Regions from separate parts of the Phyllobacterium sp. MT110 genome, predicted to be linked through region 1. Evidence: riboswitches for the same ligand, from Rfam matches in the RefSeq annotation. Region 1 holds a riboswitch; each other region holds the start of a gene.

Region 1 (7,591 bases):
TCGGCAACGATATCCTCCAGGAGATCGGCGCGCTGGGTCAGCCCTGATGTGATGGCGCGCCAGTCATCCTCGTTGATCAGAAGCGGAACATGGGCGAGCGGCCATTCGCGCTCCTGCGTACCGGTCTCGTCATAGACCCGGTAAAACACGCCCGCATCGTGCAGATACTGGTTGGCGCGGGCAAAGCGGGTGGCGAGTTTTTCGGGGCCGAGCGTGTCGAGCGAGCGCAGCAGCTTTTCCCAGCCGGGCCGCACTGCCCCGCTGGGATCGATCATCTCGTCCGCCACGCCCTGCAGGGGTTTGTAGCTGGCAAGGAGACCGGGGAGTGGTCGTGATTTGCTCACCTGGGACATTGGTTGCAATACCCCCCTCTGCCCTGCCGGGCATCTCCCCCACAAGGGGGGAGATCACATCGGCATTGACGGTTTTGCCTGCTTTGCGAGATTGATGGTTGGCTGAAACAATTGTGCAGGCTGATCTCCCCCCTTGTGGGGGAGATGGGCGGTAGCCCAGAGGGGGGTGAAATCTCTCTTTGCATCAATCCCACAATCTCAATGCCTCGGCCTTCTCAGATCAAGGGTCATCGGAAATTCCCCCGATGGCTGCTCCCTGCGCAATTCATATCCGCCGGCCGTATGGCCGCGCGGCTCGAAACGCGCCAGCCGGCGCGCCTCGGCCTCGTTCGAATTGACCGGGAACGTATCATAGCTGCGCCCGCCGGGGTGTGCGACATGATAGACGCAACCGCCGATCGCCCGTTGCGACCACTGGTCGTAAATATCAAAAACCAGCGGCGTGTTGACCGGGATCATCGGATGCAGGCCGGAGCGCGGCTGCCACGCCTTGTAGCGCACGCCGGCAACCGCCGTGCCCTGGCTGTCCGTCATCTTCAGCGGCACCTCGCGCCCGTTGCAGGCAACGCTGTAGCGCGCCGGATTGAAGCCGTCGACCTTGACCTGCAGCCGTTCCACCGAGGAATCGACGAAACGCACCGTGCCGCCGATGGTACCCTGCTCGCCCATGACATGCCATGGCTCCAGCGCCTGCCGGATTTCCAGTTTCACACCCTCATTCTCGATTTCCCCGCAGAAGGGGAAGCGGAATTCCAGCTGGGCCTCGAACCATTCCGGGCGGAAATCAAAGCCGTTCTCGCGCAAATCGGCGAGAACATCGAGGAAATCCTGCCAGACATAGGCCGGCAGCATGAAACGGTCATGCAGCGCCGTGCCCCAGCGGACGAAACTGCCCTGAATCGGATTGTTCCAGAACCGGGCGATCAGCGCGCGGATCAGCAATTGCTGGGCAAGGCTCATGCGCGCATTGGGCGGCATCTCGAAACCGCGGAACTCGACCAGCCCGAGCCTGCCGGTCGGACCATCGGGGGAAAACAGCTTGTCGATGCAGATTTCCGAACGGTGCGTGTTGCCGGTGACATCCACCAGCAGATTGCGGAACAGCCGGTCGACCAGCCAGGGCAAAGGCGGCGTGCCCTCGCCCGGCCGGGGCACCTGCGAGAGGGCAATCTCCAGCTCGTAGAGACTGTCATGCCGCGCCTCGTCGATGCGCGGTGCCTGGCTGGTCGGCCCGATGAACAGGCCGGAGAACAGGTAGGACAGCGATGGATGGCGCTGCCAGTGCAGGACAAGGCTTTTGAGCAGATCAGGACGGCGCAGGAACGGGCTGTTGGCCGGTGTTTCGCCGCCGACCACCACATGGTTGCCGCCGCCGGTACCGGTATGGCGGCCATCGATCATGAACTTGTCGGCACCGAGCCGCGTCTGGCGGGCCTCCTCGTAGATTGCCGTTGTCGTTGCCACGCAGTCGCGCCAGTTGGCCGCCGGATGGATATTCACCTCGATCACGCCGGGATCGGGTGCAACGCGGATGACGTTGATGCGGTGATCCTGCGGCGGGCTGTAACCTTCGATATGGACCGGCAGCCCGAGCTTGTGGGCGGCAGCTTCCGCCGCCGCAACCAGTTCCAGATAGTCCTCGAGCGCCTCCACCGGCGGCATGAACACGCTGAGACGCCCGTCGCGCGGCTCGACCGATATGGCGGTGCGCACGGCCCCGCCGATTTCCCCCAGTTCCTGCTCGACCCGCTCCTGCTGGTTGCCTTCATCAGCAGTGAAAGAGGCAACCGCCAGGATGTTCTCACGCGCCTGCGGTGCCGGGTCCGGCAGCGCCCCGCGATCCACCGACGGATCGACCGGCACGATATAGGGATATTCCGAGGCCGGAACATGCGGCAGGGCGCCGAGCGGCAGCCGGTATCCGACGGGCGAATCGCCCGGCACCAGGAACAACTTGCCGCGCCGCGTCTTCCATTTTTCGCTGCGCCAGCGCGGGCCGGAGGCCTGGCTGTTCCAGCGCTGCACCGGCAGGACAAAACCGCTTGGGTCGGTCAGGCCCCGCTCGAAAACCCGGGCGATGCGGCTGCGCTCTTCCGGATCCTTGAGCCTGGAGTTGGACGGATCGACATTGTCGGGAAGGTTGCCCTCCTTGATGATCCATTCCGCCGGATCTTCATAGGCGGGCGCCACCATCTCTTCTTCAACGCCAAGCTCCTGCGCCAACGCGACGAGGAGTTTTCCGGCATCTTCCGGCTTGACGTCAGCCTTGCCGTTCTCCGGCGCGATCAGGTCGGGATTGACCCAGATCGGCTTGCCGTCCTTGCGCCAGTAAAGCGAGAACGTCCAGCGCGGCAGGCTCTCGCCCGGATACCACTTGCCCTGCCCGTAATGCAGAAAACCACCCGGCGCAAAACGCTCGCGCAGCCGCCGGATCAGCCTGTCGGCCTTTTCGCGCTTGGTCGGCCCGACCGCATCGGTGTTCCATTCGCCCGATTCGAAATCGTCGATGGACACGAATGTGGGCTCGCCGCCCATGGTCAGGCGTACATCCCTCTCGTTCAGGATCGCGTCCACCTTTTCGCCGAGCGCATCGAGCGCATTCCAGGATTCGTCGGAAAACGGCCTGGTGATGCGCGGGTGCTCGGATACGCGTGTCACGCGCATGTCGAAACCGAATTCCACATTGGCGAATTCCGCCATGCCGGAAATCGGTGCGGCGTTGCGGTAATGCGGCGTAGCGGCAAGCGGTACGTGGCTTTCGCCGGTCAGAAGCCCGGAGGTGGGGTCGAGGCCGATCCAGCCCGCCCCCGGCAGATAGACTTCGCACCAGGCATGCAGGTCGGTGAAATCCTTGTCGGTGCCGGCGGGACCATCGATGGCGACAAGATCAGGCTTCAGCTGGATGAGATAGCCGGAGACGAACCGCGCGGCAAAACCGAGATTGCGCAACACCTGCACCAGCAGCCAGCTTGAATCCCGGCACGATCCCGAGCGCAGGTTCAAGGTGGCGTCCGGCTCCTGAACCCCGGTTTCCATGCGGATGACATAGCCGATCTCGCGCTGGATACGTGCGTTGAGATCAACGACGAAATTCACCGTGTTCGTCGGGCTGCGATCGATGGTTGCAAGGAAAGCCGAAACCAGCGGTCCTGCCGGTTGCGGTTTCATATAGATCGACAGGTCGTCGCTGATCTCTTCGGGATAGCTGAACGGCCAGGTCTCGGCGACCGGTTCGACGAAGAAATCGAATGGATTATAGACGGTCATATCAGCGACGAGATCGACCTCGATCTTCAGCTCCGTCACCGGTTCGGGAAAGACGAAGCGGGCGAGGAAATTGCCGTAGGGGTCCTGCTGCAGGTTGACGAAATGATTGGCCGGACTGACTTTCAGGGAATGGCTGAGAACTTTTGTCCGGGAATGGGGTGCCGGCTGGAGCCGGATGATCTGCGGCCCGAGCATGATGGGCCGGTCATACCGGTAATGTGTCAGATGATAGACTGCTGCGTGAATTGCCATATCGCCTCAAAAGTCTGATTCAAAAAACTGCGGTTCCACAAATGCTCCCAGCACTCTAGCGCGTTACCGGCCAATTGAAATCTTTCATTTGCCAAAAATTTTGGCAGCTGTAAAAATTGCCGCATAAACGTGCTTGCAACTGCGCGGCTGGCCGCATAGCATTCGCGCCGATGGTTTCTTCCGCACGACAACGCGGGAGATGAAAAGGGAACACGGTGAGGCGTACCCAAAAGGGACCGAGACCGTGGCTGCCCCCGCAACTGTAAGCGGTGAGCGATGCCTGACATGCCACTGACCGGAAGGTCGGGAAGGCAAGGCGAAGCTGAGACCCGCGAGCCAGGAGACCTGCCATCTCATCTACAATTCGAACCGGACGGGGTGTGCCGGGAGCGATGCGATGTCCTCTCCCGCATTGTCGCGATGGTGCATTGGCCGCGTTCCCCTAACCTTTGTCCACAAGGCAAGGCACCGGCATGACCACGCCAAGACCCGACCACCAGATTATCGCCTGCACCCAGTGCAAGGCGGCTGACGGACTGTCACGACCGGGACAGACCCTTGCCCACAGGCTGTGGGCGGAACTCGATGGCCAGCTCGGCTATGAGGTGCGCGGTGTTGGCTGCATGGCGGGCTGCGAACGACCCTGCACCGTGGCGTTCCGGGCGCCCGGCAAGGCGCAATATCTCTTCGGCGATATCGATCCCGCCACGGACTTTGCCGATCTTCTGGACTTCGCCCGGATGTATCACGCGCTCGCCGATGGCTGGTCCAAAGCATCACAGCGCCCGCAAGGCCTTTGGGACAAGACACTCGCACGCATTCCGGCGCACCTATGACACACCGGGTATTGACCAATGTTATAACGTTACTATACGAGAACGGAGCGTCCGCGATAACACGACGTTTACCGGTTGGGATTTGACACCATGTGCCTTGCCTGCAGTCACGGATATCCGCCCATGAACCACGTCGCCCTGCGTGCCGACGAGGTGACGTTCCGCACCGCCGGCCAGACGCTGGTGGATGAGGTATCGCTCGACATCGCGCGCGGCGCGCGACTTGCCATTATCGGGCCGAACGGCGCCGGGAAATCCACGCTTTTGCGCATGCTGGCCGGGCTGCAGCGCCCCTCCTCCGGCAGCATCCATCTCGACGGCGCGGCAATAGACCGGCTGCCGCCGAAGGAACGGGCCAGGAGATTTGCCTTCGTCGGCCAGACCGACATGCCGGACCCGCAATTGCTGGTGGACGATTATGTCTCCCTTGGCCGCATTCCGCACACCGGCACCCTGACCAAGGCGAAGGACCGGGATATCGTGACGGAAGCCCTGCTCCGCGCCGGGATCGCCGCGTTTTCGCGCCGTCCCATCGGCTCGCTCTCCGGCGGCGAAAGGCAGCGCGTGCAGCTGGCGCGCGCCATCGCCCAGCAGCCGGACATCCTGTTTCTCGACGAACCCACCAATCACCTCGACCCGAAGGCGCGCAGCGAACTGCTGGCGCTCGTCGCCGGTCTCGATGTGACTGTTATAGCGGTGCTGCACGACCTGCCGCTGGTGGCGCCGTTTGCAACCCACGTCGCCGTCATGCATGCCGCCCAGCTTGTCGCCGCCGGCACGCCCGACGAAACGCTGACGCCGCGCATCGTCAGCGATGTCTTCGATCTCGATGTCCTGCGCCTGCGCCATCCGTCGCAGGATCGCGACCTCATGGTGTTCGAAGCACCCGGACCAACCACAAAACAAACTGCTCAGCTACGGAGAATTTGATGAAAAGAATGCTGCTCGCCCTCGCCTTGTCGGCGCTGTCCGCCCCCGCATGGGCGTTTCCCGTGACGGTCGACAGTTGCGGCAAGCCCGTAACCTTCGAGGCCGCACCCAAGCGTGCGGTCATCCAAGACATCAACATGAGCGAAATGGCCTTCGCCCTGCACCTGCAATCCTCGATGGTCGGGGTTTCGGGCATTACCGGCTGGTACAAGCTGGACAACGCCTTCAAGAAGCAGCTGGGCACCATTCCCGAGCTTGCGCCGAAATATCCCACCCTTGAAAATCTCATTGCGGCGGAACCGGATTTCTTCTTCGCCGGCTGGAATTACGGCATGAAGCCGGGTGGCGAAGTCACCCCCGACACGTTGGCGCCGCACGGCATCAAGACACTTGAACTGACCGAAAGCTGCATCCATCTCGACAAGTCCCGGCCCGCCGCCACCATGGACCTGCTTTATGGCGACATGGAAAAGCTCGGCAAGATTTTCGATAGGGAAGAGGAAGCCAACACACTGGTCAGCGGCTGGAAGACAGAACTCGCGGCGATCAAGACAAAGATCGGCGACAAGAGCGGCACCCGCGTCTTCCTCTACGATTCCGGCGAGGACAAGCCGTTTACAGCGGGCAAATTCGCCATTCCGACGGCAATGATCAGCGAAGCCGGCGGCACCAACATCATGGCCGATCTCGACACCAGCTGGGGCACCACCTCGTGGGAAACCGTGGCGACGCGCAATCCGGAATTCCTCGTCCTCCTCGATTATCAGGATGATGCGGGCTACCAGAAGCTGCTCGACTTCCTCAAATCGCATCCGGCAATGAAGGAAACCGACGCCGTCAAGAACAACCGCTTCGTCGCCCTGCGCTATGCGGAACTGACGCCCGGACCGGCCAATATCGAGGCCATCGCCAAGATGGCCAAGGCCATGCATCCGGAAGCATTCTGAGTGCATCTGCCTTTCCGTCAGCATCTGACCCTCATGACGGGGGTGATGGCCATTCTGGCCCTCGCCCTCGTGTCGATTGCCTATGGGGCAACGGTCATTCCGCTCGGTGATGTCCTGCACGCCCTCGCCCATGCCGCCGGCCTCTCCGATACCGCCGTCAATGGTCCGGTCGGCAAGATCATCGTCGACCTGCGCCTGCCGCGGGTCATCCTTGCCATCTGCGTTGGGGCCGGGCTCGGCATCATCGGCGCCCTGCTGCAGACCGTCACCCGCAACGATCTCGCCGATCCGTTCCTGTTCGGCCTTTCCAATGGTGCGGCGGCGGGAGCAGTCTCGGTGATCACGGTCATCGGCGACCGCTTCGGCATCTGGACCCTGCCGATTGCCGCCTTCAGCGGCGGCATGCTGGCGGCCATCGTCGTGCTGATGCTGGTGCGGCGCGTGCAGGGACAGGGGCCGGAACGGCTGATCCTGGCGGGCCTTGCCGTCTCGTTCCTGTTTGCTGCGCTGACCAATTACATGGTGTTTGCCGGTGACCAGCGCGCCGCGCATTCGGTGATGTTCTGGACGCTCGGCGGCCTCGGTCTTGCCCGCTGGGAGAACCTGCCGCTGGCCCTCACAGGGCTTGCCGCCATCCTGGTCTACGCCCTGTACAACCACCGCAATCTCGATGCGCTGCTGGCCGGCGAAAACACGGCGGAAAGCCTTGGCATAAGGGTGACGCGCCTGCGCAACACGGTGTTCATCGTCTGCGCCTTCTCCACCGCGATCTTTGTCTCGGTGGCGGGCGTCATCGGCTTTGTCGGCCTGATGATCCCGCACATTGCCCGGCGTTTTTCCGGTCAGCTGCATGCGGGACTGATCGTCACCTGCGCCGTGCTCGGCGCCCTGCTGATCCTGCTCAGCGACCTCGCGGCCCGTCTGCTGCTGGCGCCGCAGGAATTGCCCATCGGTATCGTTACCAGTTCCATCGGCGCGTTTTTTGTGGTGACGATCCTGTTGAGGA
Region 2 (7,591 bases), 1.9 Mb from region 1:
TCGACTATCCGCGCGGTGAACCGGACGCGTTGATGATCTACCCGAAGGGCGGCTCCGATTGGATCAATGTTCCGCTGCAAGGCGCATGGTTTCCCGATGCCTTTGTCGGGCGCATGGCCAATCTGCAGCGCTTTGCTAGCGGCGAGGACAAGGCGCTGGTGAGTTCGGTCGAAGACGCCTGGCATACCATGGCGCTGGTCGAAGCCGCCTATCAATCAAGTGCATCGCCGGCGACACCGCTGGCGCGAAAGCCGGAGGCGTGAATGTCTGAACAGGCCATCTATTTTGAGGATTATGCCATCGGCCATGTGCGCACCACGACGGGCCGCACGATCACCGAAACCGATTTCGTCGTGCATGCGGGCCATACCGGGGATTTCTTCCCGCACCATATGGATGCCGAATTTGCCAAGACCACGCCGTTCGGCCAGCGGGTTGCCCACGGAACGATGATCTTTTCCATCGGTGTCGGCCTCACCGCCAGCCTGATCAACCCTGTGGCCTTCTCCTACGGTTATGATCGTCTGCGATTCGTGCGGCCGGTCTTCATCGGCGACACGATCCGCACGCGCGTGACCATCAGCGCCAAGGAAGACGATCCGAAACGCCCCGGGAGCGGGCGCGTGGTCGAGCGCTGCGAAGTTCTCAATCAACGTGATGAAGTCGTGCTTGCGGCGGACCATATCCTGATCGCCGAGCGCAGAACAACTTGATATGACGGGCACCTCAATGTGCCAAATGGAGGTTTGAAATGACGGGTAAGCTTGCAGGCAAGCGGGTTTTGATCACAGCGGCAGGGCAGGGCATCGGCCGGGCTTCAGTGCTGGCTTTTGCGCGGGAAGGCGCGATCGTCAATGCCACTGACATCAACCAGCAATTGCTCGACGCGCTGCCGAAAGAGGCGGGGATCAAACCGCGCAAGCTGGATGTATTGAAAACCGAAGAGGTCAATCAGGTTGCGGGCGAGATCGGTCCGATTGACGTGCTCTTCAACTGCGCCGGGTTCGTCCATGGCGGCTCAATCCTCGAAATGCCCGATGCGGATCTGGATTTCGCCCTCGATCTGAATGTCCGGGCCATGATCCGCACGATCCGCGCCGTTCTGCCTGGGATGATCGAGCGCGGGGATGGGGCGATCATCAACATGTCGTCGGTGGCCAGCAGTGTGAAGGGCGTACCGAACCGTTTTGCCTATGGCGTTACCAAGGCGGCGGTGCTCGGCCTGACCAAATCGGTGGCGGCCGAATACATCACGCAGGGCATCCGCTGCAACGCGATCTGCCCCGGCACGGTGGAAAGCCCGTCGCTGGAACAGCGCATGCGCGCTGGCGGTGACTACGAAGCCGCGCGCGCGGCTTTCATTGCGCGCCAGCCGATGGGCCGTCTCGGCCTGCCGGAGGAAATTGCCGACCTTGCCGTCTATCTCGCCGGTGCGACCTACACGACGGGGCAGGCTTACAATATCGATGGCGGCTGGACCGTCTAGGAGACTTTGCCAATCCACCCTGATGGGCATCTGATGCGATTTTCTGCGCTTCCGGTGCTCATGGACGAAAATGTCCACTGCGCTCCGGTTCTCGAAAACCGCACCAGCTCCCTCATCAGGATGAATTGTCAGAAGCCTCCTCCCATGCAATCGGAAGGAACAGACGATGAAATTTCTACGCTATGGCGAACCGGGACAGGAAAAGCCCGGCGTGCTGGATGCCAAGGGGCACATCCGCGATCTCTCCGGCAAGGTGAACGATCTTGCCGGGACCGTGCTCGACCCGGAAGCGCTGGCAAAATTGTCGGCGCTGGATTTAGAGAGCCTGCCGCGGGTCGGCGGCAATCCGCGCCTCGGCCCCTGCGTTGCCGGAACCGGAAAATTCATCTGCATCGGCCTCAACTATGCCGACCACGCGGCGGAATCCGGCATGGCCGTTCCGCCGGAGCCGGTGATTTTCATGAAAGCCACATCGGCGATATCGGGCCCGAATGACGATCTGGTCATCCCGCGCGGTTCGGAAAAGACCGACTGGGAAGTCGAGCTTGGCATCGTCATCGGCCGCGCGGCAAAATATGTCAGTGAGGCCGAGGCGCTGGATTATGTCGCGGGGTACTGCACCGTGCACGATGTCAGCGAGCGCGCCTTCCAGACGGAGCGGGCAGGGCAATGGACCAAGGGCAAATCCTGCGACACGTTCGGTCCGACCGGCCCCTGGCTGGTGACGAAAGATGAAGTGGCCGACCCGCAGAACCTCGGCATGTGGCTGAAGGTCAATGGTGAGACCATGCAGAACGGCTCGACCCGGACCATGGTCTACGGCGTTGCCTTCCTCGTCTCCTATCTCAGCCAGTTCATGTCGCTGCATCCCGGCGACATCATCTCGACCGGGACGCCGCCCGGCGTCGGCATGGGCATGAAGCCACCGCGCTACCTTAAGGCAGGTGACGTGATCGAGCTGGGCATTGACGGCCTTGGCACCCAGAAACAGGTGGCACGCGCCGACGTCTAACGCGTGCTGACCCGCAACATTATTCAAGAGGCATATTGTGACCCGCATTACCGATCTTCGCGTCTTCGACGTCCGCTTTCCCACCTCGCAGAGCCTGGATGGATCGGACGCCATGAACCCGGACCCGGATTATTCCGCCGCCTATGTCATCCTCGATACGGACAACACGGCTTTGTCCGGCCATGGGCTGACCTTCACCATCGGTCGCGGCAATGAAATCTGCTGCCTGGCGATTGAAGCGATGAAGCATCTCGTCGTTGGGCTGGAACTGGACTGGGTGAAGGAAAATCCCGGCCGCTTCTGGCACTTCATCACCGGCGACAGCCAGTTGCGCTGGATCGGGCCCGACAAGGGTGCGATGCATCTGGCGACGGGCGCGGTGGTCAATGCGGTCTGGGACTTGCTTGCCAAGGAGGCGGGCAAGCCGGTCTGGCAGCTGGTCGGCGAGATGACGCCGGAAGAAATCGTCGATATCGTCGACTTCCGCTACCTGACCGACGTGCTGACGCGCGAGGAAGCACTCGCCATCCTGCGCAAGGCGGAGAGCGGCAAGAAGGAGCGGATCGCCACGCTGCAGGCGGAAGGCTATCCCTGCTACACCACCTCGGCAGGCTGGCTTGGCTATTCCGATGAAAAGCTGCGTCGCCTCTGTCAGGAAGCGGTCGACGCCGGTTTCAACCACATCAAGATGAAGGTCGGCCGCGATCTTGAAGACGATATCCGCCGCCTGACCATTGCCCGCGAGGTGATCGGGCCGGACCGTATCCTGATGATCGATGCGAACCAGGTCTGGGAAGTGGGCGAGGCCATCGACTGGGTCAACAAGCTTGCCTTCGTCAAGCCGTTCTTCATCGAGGAGCCGACCAGCCCGGATGACGTGGCGGGCCACCGTAAGATCCGGCAGGCAATCAAGCCTGTGAAGGTCGCGACCGGCGAGATGTGCCAGAACCGCATCATGTTCAAGCAGTTCATCGCCGAAGGCGCCATCGATGTGGTGCAGATCGATTCGTGCCGGATGGGCGGCCTCAATGAAGTGCTGGCCGTGCTGCTGATCGCCGCCAAATATGAACTGCCTGTCTGGCCGCATGCGGGCGGTGTCGGCCTGTGCGAATATGTGCAGCATCTGTCGATGATCGACTACATCGCCGTGTCGGGGACGAAGGAGGGGCGGGTGATCGAATATGTCGACCATCTGCACGAACATTTTGTCGATCCCTGCAACATCCGGGATGCCGCCTATATGCCGCCGTCGCTGCCGGGTTTCTCGATTGAAATGAAACAGGCGTCGATCGAGGAATATCTCCACCGGCCATAGGAAAAGGGGCGGGGCTTCATCAGTCTGACAAAGAGCTGTCCTATGGCGATTGCATCGTCTTCTCTCGTCACGGGGTTTCCATGCTCGACCTGATCAAGCCTTCGCTCGCCCGCTTTGCCGCCAGCCTGCACCCGGAACCGCCGGTGCATCTCGGCCGGCGCTACAACGGCGCGGGCGTCTTTCAGCCGGAACCCGGCAATACGGTGGTCTGCCATCTGGTGAAGGGCTCCGAGTCGGAAGCCTCGGTCATTGCCGTGCGCGACCGGATTCTGGCGATGCCCGATGCCGGCCAACTGGCCTTTACCCCCGTCTCCAGCCTGCACATGACGCTGTTTCAGGGCATTATCGAATATCGCCGCCGCCCGTCCTATTGGCCGGATGATGTTCCACTGGAGACAAGCATCGACGACATGACGCGGCTTTACGTGGATCGCCTTCAGGATTTCGAGGGATGCGGGCCGTTCAACGTCGAGGTGATCGATGTCACGCCCGCAGGCCTGACCGTGGCCGGTGCGAGTGAATATGACGAGCGCATCATGCGCGCCTGGCGCGACGAACTGGCCGTGCCGTTCGGTTACCGGCATCCTGATCACGACACCTATGTCTTCCACATCACGCTGGCCTATCCGATCGCGCGGTTCCCGGACGAAAGGCTCGGGGCCTGGCAGGAACTTCTGGATGATTGCCTAGCATTCATCCGGCGTGAATCGCCGGTCATTGCGTTGAATCCGCCCGCATTCTGCAGTTTTGCCGATATGAATCATTTCGAGGAACTGGTGGTTCTGGATTGAACCGGAGGCCGTTTGATCGCCAATCTGCGACATAGTGTACACGCGCCCGGCGTGTCGTCTTACGTAAATGCGATGTCGTTTCCGCACCTATTCTTTTTGGGTGCCGGATGCTTTTATCGGGGCACTTGAGGTGCCGCTTTTCTAGGGAAGCGGAGAATTGGGAAGCCGGTCGGAAACCCGGCGCTGCCCCCGCAACGGTAGTGGAGTGAAACACGGCATAACAGCCACTGGGTCACAACCCCGGGAAGGCGTCGTGACAGCCGATACGGCAACTCCAGAGCCCGGAAACCAGCCTCGGTACCAAAAACCGACTGATCGCGGTGGGCGATCAAGGAGCATGATTCTGTGCGGGCACCAGCCGGTGGCTGGCCGTGCAGGCGTTCTTCCTCCGTCACCACCAGTCAGTTCTTTCGCAACATCGAGGCGAGGACACGACATGGATATACGCAACGAACTGCTCCGGAACCTGAGAAACCGGAAACCCGGCTACGGCCTTGAACAGTCTTTCTATTCCGATCCGGATTATTTCCGGCTGGATATGGAGAACATCTTTTATCGCGACTGGCTGTTCATCGGCCATGATTGCGAAGTCGCCAAGCCCGGCAACTTCTTCACGGTGCAGGTCGGCGACTATCCCGTGGTCATCGTGCGCGACCGCCAGGGCCAGATCCGGGCTTTTCACAATTCCTGCCGCCATCGCGGCTCGCGCGTCTGCTCAGCCGAGCGCGGCACGTCGGCCAAGCTCGTCTGCCCCTATCACCAGTGGACCTACGAGCTTGACGGGCGCCTGCTGTTCGCCCGCCAGATGGGCGATGATTTCGACGCCAGCCAGCACAGTCTGAAGCCGGTGCAGTGCGAAAGCGTCGGCGGTTACATCTTCATCTGCCTGGCGCAGAATCCTGTCGATTTCAGCGCGACGCGCGCATTGATCGAACCCTATCTCGCGCCGCACCACCTCACCGAAACCAAGGTCGCCTATCAGAGCACCATCGTCGAAAAGGGCAACTGGAAGCTGGTCTGGGAAAACAACCGCGAGTGCTATCACTGCGTGGCCAATCATCCCGAGCTGTGCAAGACCTTCCCGGAAGCGCCGAGTGTGAGCGGTGTCCAGGGCGCCGCAGACGATCCGGAAATTGCCGCGCATTGGCAGCGCTGCGAAGCGGCAGGCCTGCCCAGCATTTTCCGCATGTCCGATGATGGCCAGTACCGCGCCACCCGTGTGCCGCTGCTGCGCGATGCGGAAAGCTATACGATGAGCGGGCGCCGCGCCGTCGGCCGGCAGCTCAGCGACAGTGTCAACGAGAAGCAGATCGGCTCGCTGCTGCTGTTCCATTACCCGACCACCTGGAACCATATCCTCGGCGACCATGCCATTTCCTTCCGCGTGCTGCCGCTCGGCCCGGATGAAACGCAGGTCACCACCAAATGGCTGGTGCACAAGGATGCGGTCGAGGGCGTGGATTACACCATCGAGGAACTGACGCATGTCTGGCTCGAGACCAATGACCAGGACCGCCGGATCGTCGAGGAAAACGCCTTCGGCATTCGCTCGCCCGCCTACGAGCCCGGACCCTATTCGCCCGAGCATGAAGGCGGCGTGCTGCAATTCCTCGAATGGTACTGCAGGTTCATGGAAGAGCGTCTCTCCGGCGGCGATACGCGGCTCAGCAAGGTAGCATAGGTACACAATGAACATGGGCGTTCCTCAGTCTTACCCGCACCTCGACCAGATGCAGCCATGGAATGACCGGCTGCATCTGCTGGAGTGTCTGTCGATCATCGAGGAAGCGCCGAATGTGAAGACCTTCACATTCCGTTCCGACAACCAGAACTGGTTCCGCTATGAGCCGGGCCAGTTCATGACCTTCGAGCTGCCGGTGCAGCCCGAAGCCGTCCTGCGCACCTATACGCTCTCCTCCAGCCCGTCACGGCCCTTCACCATCGCCGTGACGGTCAAGGCGCAGGAGAACAGCATCGGCACCCGCTGGATGCTGGATCATTTGACCCCCGGCATGCGGCTGAAGGCCTTCGGTCCGCTCGGCGATTTCTCCATGCGCAGGCATCCGGGGGAAAAGTACCTGTTCATCTCGGCCGGGTCCGGCATCACGCCGATGATGTCGATGACCCGCTGGATGCATGATTGCGCCCCGCAGAGCGATATCAGCTTCGTCACCTGCGCCCGCCGGCCCAGCGACATCATTTTCCGCCGGGAACTGGAATATCTGACAAACTGCATGCCCAACCTGAAACTGTCGTTCCTGATCAAGGAACACGAGATGGGGCAGGTGTGGACCGGTATCCGCGGGCGGCTGGAAGCGCCCAAGCTGCCGCTGCTGTCGCCGGATTTCAAGGACAGGACGATCTTCTGCTGCGGTCCGGAAGGTTTCATGCGCGATGTGCGCGGTATGCTCGAAGCCAGCGGTTTCGACATGGCGCATTATCATCAGGAAAGCTTCGGTCCGGCCGCCGAACCCGTCCTGCCCGCCTTCGATGTGATGTCCACCGACGCCGTGGAAGCGTCGGCGACGATCACCTTTTCCATGTCGGGCATGGACGTGCCGTGCATGCCGGGGGATACGATCCTCAAGGCGGCGCGCGGCGCCGGTATCCGCATTGCGGCGGCCTGCGAATCCGGCCTGTGCGGCACGTGCAAGGTGATGAAACTCTCGGGCAAGTCCGAGATGGATCACAATGGCGGTATTCTCGACGAGGAAATCGACGAGGGATTTGTCCTCGCCTGCTGCACCAAGCCGCTCGGCAATGTGGAGATCGAAGCCTGAGCGCCGCCTTTTTGAGGTATTCTTCGTTCTCAAGTGCAGGCAATAACTGGCGGTGAAGGCTCGCATTGCGATCGTGCGTGGTTCGACAAGCTCACCATGAGGGAGAGTGAGGATTGCAGGGAGCCATTCCTGCAATCCTTGTGATTAGCATTGCAGCCCAACCCTCTCCCTCATGGTGAGCTTGTCGAACCACGCACCACGCACCCT
Region 3 (7,591 bases), 730 kb from region 1:
AGGGTTATGAAATCAGCGATGTCATCGGCCTGTGCCTTGTTCACCCCGAACATCGTATATTCGTCCGCGCCCCTGCCATTGACGGCCGACATGGTCGAGACAGCACGGGGAAACACCACGCTGAAGCTGCTGTTCCAGCTTTCGGAAAAATCATGGGAAAGCCATGCCTTGGCGACGGCCATCAGCAGATTGTCATAACCTTGCAGCCATTTCGCATCGGCGGTGTCGAAGCCGACAATGAAAGGCAGGGGATCGCCGTTTTCATTGGTATCCGAAATGGCACGGCCGATATGGTCTTCCGGCCCAACCTTGCCATCGCCGTTCCAGTCAAACCGGGCAACAGAAAGATCGACCTTCAACTTTGCCGGCTTGTCGCCAACGGCGGCAAGTGCCTTGTCGGCAGAATCGAGATCGGCAATGAACGTTGCGAGAATACCGCGGAATTGCTCATAGGTGATGGGTTCCGGATTGCCGTTTCTGGCGATTTGGCTGGCGCCCAGCCCCAGATACAATTCATAGCCATCCGATTTCGAACCAAATCCATGTTTGAAAAGCGATTGCGCCAGCTTTTCGAACGCGCGGGCGGTGCGCACAAGGCCCAGGCCCAGCTGCGCATCGGCATTGTTCGTCGCTTTCGCCGCCAAGGCCAGCAGTTGCTCATCGGCCTCGCCGATACGGCCATTGGCAAGATATTTCTGGAACAGCTCGGTCGCGGCATTGTCCGCCCGCGCTGCTGCTGAAAAAGCGAAGCAGGCAAAACTTGCCGCCATGATCAGGGAAATGAGTTTTTTCACGCAGATTTTCCGTTGTTGATGACATCGAACAGCGGATTGATAGGCCGGCGGAAAGCAAAAGTCTGTAAAATACAATCTTGTGGTGTGTTTATTCACCTATAGATTGCAACTTTCAGCGTGGCTGATCGTCATCCCTGGCAAAAAATGCCGTCTTTTCTGCCTCTGATTGCAGCACTTCCTGAGCCCGGTCAAGCGCGCGCATGGCGGCAAAAAGCACCTCCCGATCATGCTGGTGCGCCTCGAACAGCGCAACAAAGGCCGGGTTGGTGATTTCATGCGGTTTTGGTGCAGCTTTAGCCCGGTTCAAGCTGTCATCGGCGGTGCGCCTGGCCTTCTCCACGTGATGTCTGGCCGCATCAACATCCGACAAGCTCTTGAAATACTGGCTCATTGTGCGCTTTACCGCTTTCGATGAACGCCCGGCTGCGCTGGAGAGCAAAGCCTGCCTGCTCTGCTCTTCCAACGTATTCTTGCCGGCGCGGCCGGCAGATTTGCTGTTCAGGTCGGACACGTTTTTCATGGGCCATTCTTTGACGATTGGCCACAGCATAGGGCATGGCACCCCATGCTGAAACGAAAGCACGGTTAAAACTCCCGTCAAAACGGGCACCGGATTCCGGTTCTGCCACCTGTGCTAGAACCAGATTGCGCTTTGCCCGTCTCCCAACTCTGTGGGAGGCGGTCTGTCGATTCGCCTCGCGCCTGTCATCGCGAGGGTCTATGGGCGGCGGTCAATGCGAAATGCGGCGTCCCAACCGAGCGCATGGCGGGCTTTCCCGCTGTTGGCGACAACGTCCGTCTCGGTAACATTGTAGGCACCGCTTGCTCCGCGCTCGATAGCCTTGAGTGCTGCGCTGGCGGCCGCATCGACATGGACGCGCAAATCCGGATTGGCCGGCATGTCGACGCCGGTCCCCGGCCCGTAGAAAAAGCCGTAGCGCAGGACAATGCCCTCCATGCCGGGCTCGTTCAACACAGCCTGTTCCATGGCCGCGACACCGGCGACAGTCGTTGCACGGGGTTCTTCCGCGTGCAGATCAAGCGGATCCGTCTCGATGAACACACCGGGTTTCGGCGCGTAGGCCCAGGCGATACTCTGCGCGATGATACGCCCGACACCCGCGGCTTTTGCCGCCTGTACGAGATTGGCGGTTCCCTCGCTGCGGATGCGGGCATTGCGGCTGATGAAATCCTTCATCGCCGCTGGACTGACACCATGCGGCAAATCCGTGAGCTGATGTATGATCACATCGGGCTCGGCCTCAGCAACAACGGATTTGAGTTTTTCGGCGTCAAAAACATCGACAATGGCCGGCTCAACCCCGATCTGGCGCAAGGAAGCGGCCTTCTCGGCGCTTCGCGTGGTGCCGGTCACCACATATCCGGCCTCCACCAACAGCGGTGCAAGCCGCCTGCCAACCGCGCCGCTGGCGCCTGCGAGAAAGATTTTCCTGATCATGTGTCTGTCTCCTGTCATTGCCTGCAATTCGTCTTGCGCCACCAAGACGAGACAGCCCAATCGAACGTGACATGCCCCTCACACTTTTCGACCTAGACGGGTTCGAGCATGCCAAACCAGGCAACCAGCCCGAGCACGACAATGCCCAGTGCGATCTCCGTCAGGGTTCCGAGCCGTATGGCGCGTATGGAACCTGCCTCGCTGGTGCGCATGCGCGGCACGAAAACATACCGGTTGATCAGGGCCAGTCCGGTCAGCACCACAACCAGAATGATCTTCAGCACCAGCAAGGCCTGATAGGGGGATGTCCAATCAGCCGGCAGACGTCGAAGGACAAGCGTGGTATTGACCACGCCGGATGCGATCACCAATGCGACGGCCGCATGACCGGCCGACGAAAACCGCATGAGCGCCGTTCGCGCGGCCCCACGCCATTCCACCTGGCGCAACCGGCCAAGGATCAGCACGACCGGTATCAGCGCTCCGATCCACGCGCCGCCCGAGAGCACATGCACCATATCGTTGAAACGGTGGGCCGCGCCGATCCAACCCTCCCGCATTGTGGCATGGCCGGAAAATGCCAGGCTTGCCAGGAGCAGCCCCGAAGCCATGGCAAGAGCGATGCGCGCGCGGGGTGGCGACAGAGCCAATGCGGGCAACAAAAGCAGCGCCGCCGCGACCTGTATCGCCCAGCCGCGGCCGACACTTGTCTCAAGCAGCACGTCCCGGATGGTTCCGAGATCGACGGCATCGCTCCAGCCCTGCCCGATCATTCCAGCCTGCAGCGGCAGCGCGGCAAAGATCGTTCCGATAGCCAGAAAGACCGCGATCCCGCTCGCAGGACGCAGGCGCTCCCCGATCTCCAGCGCCAGGGGTTTGGGCACAAGCAGTGCGAGGTAGGCAAACGCGCCCCACAGGAACATCGTGGACGTATTGTGCACGAACCTGCACAGAACAAGCGTGGTCTCCAACCCCATCAGGGTTTGACGGTGAATGTATAGCTGCCCTTGGTCTTGTGACCGTCGGTGGAAAGTGCGGTCCAGTTCACGGTATATTCCCCCGACGCGAGGGGTGCCGACAGCGGAATGACCAGTGTCTTGTGGTTGTTGATCGACAGTTTGGCCTGCCCCGTCGATATGGTCGCCTTGCCCGGGCCGGTGATCGTTGCACCTGAGAATTTCAGGTTCAAACCCTCGGAAAACGTCAGATCGATCTCGACGGGCGAGACCTTCATGATGGCGTTTTCGGCCGGAACTGCCGATTCAAGATGGGCGTGCGCCAATACCTGCCCCAACAGGCCGGCATTAAGGACCGTTGCGACAGCAAAAATACGAATGAGCCGTGACATGAGAACTCCTGTGAGCGGGCGGATTTGACGGATCCGGAGAAAGGGTGCGACCGCGCGGCGAAAGCTAAGCCTGATTTTTGCCGGGATCATGGCAGAATCCCTGTGGGGCGCGACGGCACGCAGGCGGCAGCGCGTAGCATCCACCGGCGGCCGTCGCTGCTCATTTCCGTACAGCTGCGCGGCTCGACATCGATGCGCCAGAATGCGGAATCCGGTGCCTGCAACACGCTCAGAACAGCGGCGCGAATGACGGAAGCGTGTGTTACCACGACTGTGTGACCGCCATCATGCATATGCGCGCTCATCCAATCTGCAATCCTGACGAGAAAATCATGGATGGATTCGCCGCCATGCGGGGCCGAGGCGGGATTGTTCATCCAGTCCGTCACATCGTCCGGGTGAGCTTCGTGGACAGCGGCGAGTGTCCTCCCCGCCCATTTCCCGTAATCGATATCCGCCAACGCCGCATCGACAACGGATTCCAGACCCAGGGCATCGGCGGTTTGCCGGGCGCGCAGCGCCGGACTGGTCAAAACATGGTGCGCGCGGCGCAAATGCCCGGCAATGGCCTGCAGGTTTTGGGCTTCCCCGGGTTCAAGCGCTTCGTCGGCGGGGAAAGCACCTGTGCGGACCGCCGGTGTGGCGCCATGGCAAACAAGGGTCAACCGCGTGGCTCTGGCCAAAATATCCCTCAAAACCCTCAGGAGAAAACCGTAAACAGCCTGCAGACCGTTCATTGACAGTCTGCGGCGCGCACAGATATAACCGTGCTGTTGCGAGTTTGGAAGCCGGTGAAATTCCGGAGCGGTCGCGCCACTGTAATTAATCAGTCCTTTTTCACTGATTGAAAGCCAGACCCTGGCCGCAACATCATTTATTCCGTTAGTGAACGCGTCATTCTGGGAGAAAATTCATGTCCGATATCGCTCTTACGCCGTCAGCAGGCGTCACGCCCATTCCTCTTGGCGAAGTCTTGCCCTGGGCCATTTTCGGCGGGCTGATCATGCTGCTCGCAATCTATTTCATTGGTGCGGAAGAAGGTGCGATGTCGCTCTTCTCGGGCATGTATGTGCACGAATTCGTTCATGACGGCCGCCATCTCCTCGGTTTTCCCTGCCACTGAGGAAACGAAACAATGACAAGAGATCTTTTGATCCGCGGCATGATCGCAGGGGTCATCGCCGGGTTGTTGGCGTTCGGGTTTGCCCGGGTATTCGGCGAACCGCAGGTTGATCATGCCATTGCCTTCGAGGAAAAGATGAGCCAGGCGGCCGGCGCAGCGGCTGAACCGGAGCTTGTCACACGGGCGACACAGGCCGGCATCGGCCTGTTTACCGGCATTGTCGTCTACAGTGCCGCACTTGGCGGATTGTTCTCCCTGGTCTTTGCCTTCGTGCATGGCCGGGTCAGTTCCCTCAGCCCGCGTAGTACGGCGGCCCTGCTGGCGCTCGCAGGTTTTGTGGCAATTGTTCTCGTTCCCTGCATCAAGTACCCGATGAATCCGCCTGCGGTTGGCAGCCCGGATACCATCGGGGCCAGAACGGAACTGTTCTTCGTCATGCTGGTGGTTTCGCTCGGTGCCCTTGCGGCGGCTGTGGGTCTGGCAAAGCGCCTTTATGCCCAGCACGGCGCATGGAACGCGACATTGATGGCCGGTGCAGCCTATGTCGTGTTCATTGCGCTGGTGCAATACGCGCTTCCCGCCATCAATGAAGTTCCCGAACAGTTCTCACCGACCGTTCTCTGGAATTTCCGCGTCGCATCGCTGGGCATCCATGTGATCGTCTGGACAACGCTTGGTCTGCTCTTCGGCGCTTTGGCTGAACGGGTTCTGGCCGGACAGCGTCCGCGCTATCGCCTGCATGCGGCACGCTGAGCGCAGTCGCGCCATTTCTGAACGCCCGCGGGCGTTCAGGCTTCCGCTGCCGATGGGACTGTCATGAGACCGCAACGCTTCGATATCCCCATGGGATGCCCGGCAGGCTGGCTTCTGGCTCTGGTCGCATGCCTGTTCATGCTGCAAACCGCAAGCGGATGGGCGCACCGCAGCAGCGCCGGTACCGATACGTCGGGCATTTCCATTCCAAGCCTGTCCCATGGTGAAATGGCGGTTATCGCCGACTACCGCAAGCCGATCCTCGATCTGGCGGCCCGCATGACCCGCACCGATGAGAAATTCCGGCGGCTGCTGAACTACACCAATATCCAATACAGCTATTGTCTCTGGGGCATTGTCCCCGGCAGCATTGCGGATGAGCAAAGCCCGTTCAATGCCTGTTCGCACGCCTATCTTGCTGCGACGAAGGCTGTGCTTGTGTATATGCGTGACATGCCTGAACACCGGGACGCCGTCAGTACCCTGGTCTCCGATCTCGATGCCACACTTGTGCACAATGGCGGCTCTTTCGTCATGTGCCAGTATAGCGGCGATCCCTACAACACGGCTGACATCATCAGACCGCGTTGGGGCGATGTGCCTGGACACCTGACCAGCCTGTTTTCCTTCCTGGGATTCGCGATGCTGCTTGCTTCGGCGGTTTTTGCCCTCATCCGTCTGACACGCCCGCCACGACAGCCCGTCAACGCCTGATCAAGGCTATGGCCTTTAGGTCACACCGCGCATGTCTTGCCGCCAAACCCCAGATCGCCCTTTCCGCTGTGCGCGACTTGACGTAAGCCTGCTGTCCAGATCGTTTTGACCGTTTGAACGTTACTGCATTCCCTGCCCAAAGACGCTGAGAACCAAGGACACTTCATGCCCTCCTTTGATTATATCCGCCCCATCCTGCTGCTGCTCGGCTCAAATGTTTTCATGACATTTGCCTGGTATGGCCATCTCAAATTCGCGGACCGGCCGCTTTTCCTGGTCATCTTCATCAGCTGGATGATCGCCTTTGCCGAATACTGCCTTGCGGTACCGGCGAACCGCTACGGTCACGAGATCTATTCGGCCGCCCAGTTGAAGACCATCCAGGAAGTGATCACGCTTCTGGTCTTTGCCGGGTTTTCAGTGATGTATCTTGGTGAAAAAATCACGATCAACCACCTCGTCGGCTTCGCCATGATCTGCGGCGGCGCATTCTTCGTGTTCAAGGGGCCGCTCTAGGATCAAGTGGCCGTGCTGGGCTTGATGGCTCAAGCAGGAAGTATAGTTAGTCAGATAATTATACGATCGATAACGGGCAAAGACCACTTGCTATCCGTGGTGCGGCGTGCGATTGCGGCTATTTTCTGGAAATGCGGAGCGAGGATAGAACCGATTTCAACCGGATTCACGGAAGCCCGCCGATCGCCTCGGCCGGCATTCTTCCCCACAAAGGAAGTCATCAACAACGCGCCGCATTTATTTCTTGACTATTATAATCATATTTATCAATAATGTGTGATATTTAGAGCATTTAATACGCAGAATCCCATTCTCCCGGCCTGATTCAAACGTGATGACGTCCTTTGTTTTTTGCGTCTGTCCCGTATGAATTGGCGAAGTGGATTTTCATTTTGATGATTTTATTTTTAACAAGGAGATTTGAGCATGCCTGAAACGATAGTCTTGAAACCAATCATCATTAAAGCTTGGGAAGACAGTAGTCCCGGCAATTCATTCACCGGTTGGGCGGGGAGTAGACAGGGGGAAGTTCGCGCGTGGAACGACACGTATGATTCACGCACCACAGGATGATGCAAGAGTTGTTCACAAGAACAGTAAATCTCTTGCCGGGCACGAACTATGACATATCAATGCCAGGCTCCATTCCCATCTCCTGGGAGGGGCATTGATGCGGAAACTATTGAAATGGGTCCTGGGCGTAACGGGGACCATCGTGGCGGTGGTGTTCTTGTTTGCCGTATTTGTCGTCTATGGCATCCCATTGCTCAGGGACAGAACAACGCAATGCCCGGAGATGCCAACCGCAACAGTTAAGTACGGCATACTTTCTTACGTCACTAAAATTGCAAAAAATGGCTTTCAGTACGATGATCTCGAACTGG

What was found. Region 1 has a riboswitch for cobalamin ahead of AC1Q5O_RS01545 (DUF1636 family protein). Riboswitches for the same ligand answer to the same signal wherever they lie in the genome.
Region 2: another riboswitch for cobalamin. It lies ahead of AC1Q5O_RS10990 (aromatic ring-hydroxylating oxygenase subunit alpha); the one in region 1 lies ahead of AC1Q5O_RS01545 (DUF1636 family protein).
Region 3: another riboswitch for cobalamin. It lies ahead of AC1Q5O_RS05465 (CbtB domain-containing protein); the one in region 1 lies ahead of AC1Q5O_RS01545 (DUF1636 family protein).

Annotation. Positions count from the first base shown of each region.
Region 1 covers NZ_JBXAFE010000001.1:314,719-322,309, reverse strand. The annotation lists gene AC1Q5O_RS01555 (circularly permuted type 2 ATP-grasp protein) at 1-353, opposite strand, end outside; gene AC1Q5O_RS01550 (transglutaminase family protein) at 552-3,872, opposite strand; cobalamin riboswitch at 4,027-4,239, shown strand; gene AC1Q5O_RS01545 (DUF1636 family protein) at 4,346-4,708, shown strand; gene AC1Q5O_RS01540 (ABC transporter ATP-binding protein) at 4,832-5,638, shown strand; gene AC1Q5O_RS01535 (ABC transporter substrate-binding protein) at 5,638-6,585, shown strand; gene AC1Q5O_RS01530 (FecCD family ABC transporter permease) at 6,619-7,591, shown strand, end outside.
Region 2 covers NZ_JBXAFE010000001.1:2,177,301-2,184,891, reverse strand. The annotation lists gene AC1Q5O_RS11020 (Gfo/Idh/MocA family protein) at 1-263, shown strand, start outside; gene AC1Q5O_RS11015 (MaoC family dehydratase) at 264-713, shown strand; gene AC1Q5O_RS11010 (SDR family oxidoreductase) at 752-1,486, shown strand; gene AC1Q5O_RS11005 (fumarylacetoacetate hydrolase family protein) at 1,653-2,498, shown strand; gene AC1Q5O_RS11000 (L-fuconate dehydratase) at 2,536-3,813, shown strand; gene AC1Q5O_RS10995 (DUF1868 domain-containing protein) at 3,894-4,604, shown strand; cobalamin riboswitch at 4,716-4,915, shown strand; gene AC1Q5O_RS10990 (aromatic ring-hydroxylating oxygenase subunit alpha) at 5,041-6,285, shown strand; gene AC1Q5O_RS10985 (FAD-binding oxidoreductase) at 6,293-7,384, shown strand.
Region 3 covers NZ_JBXAFE010000001.1:1,047,157-1,054,747, reverse strand. The annotation lists gene AC1Q5O_RS05495 (hypothetical protein) at 1-794, opposite strand, end outside; gene AC1Q5O_RS05490 (hypothetical protein) at 907-1,404, opposite strand; gene AC1Q5O_RS05485 (NAD-dependent epimerase/dehydratase family protein) at 1,513-2,253, opposite strand; gene copD (copper homeostasis membrane protein CopD) at 2,346-3,230, opposite strand; gene copC (copper homeostasis periplasmic binding protein CopC) at 3,230-3,601, opposite strand; gene AC1Q5O_RS05470 (histidine phosphatase family protein) at 3,688-4,338, opposite strand; cobalamin riboswitch at 4,332-4,482, shown strand; gene AC1Q5O_RS05465 (CbtB domain-containing protein) at 4,515-4,724, shown strand; gene AC1Q5O_RS05460 (CbtA family protein) at 4,737-5,477, shown strand; gene AC1Q5O_RS05455 (hypothetical protein) at 5,541-6,191, shown strand; gene AC1Q5O_RS05450 (DMT family protein) at 6,357-6,707, shown strand; gene AC1Q5O_RS05445 (hypothetical protein) at 7,378-7,591, shown strand, end outside.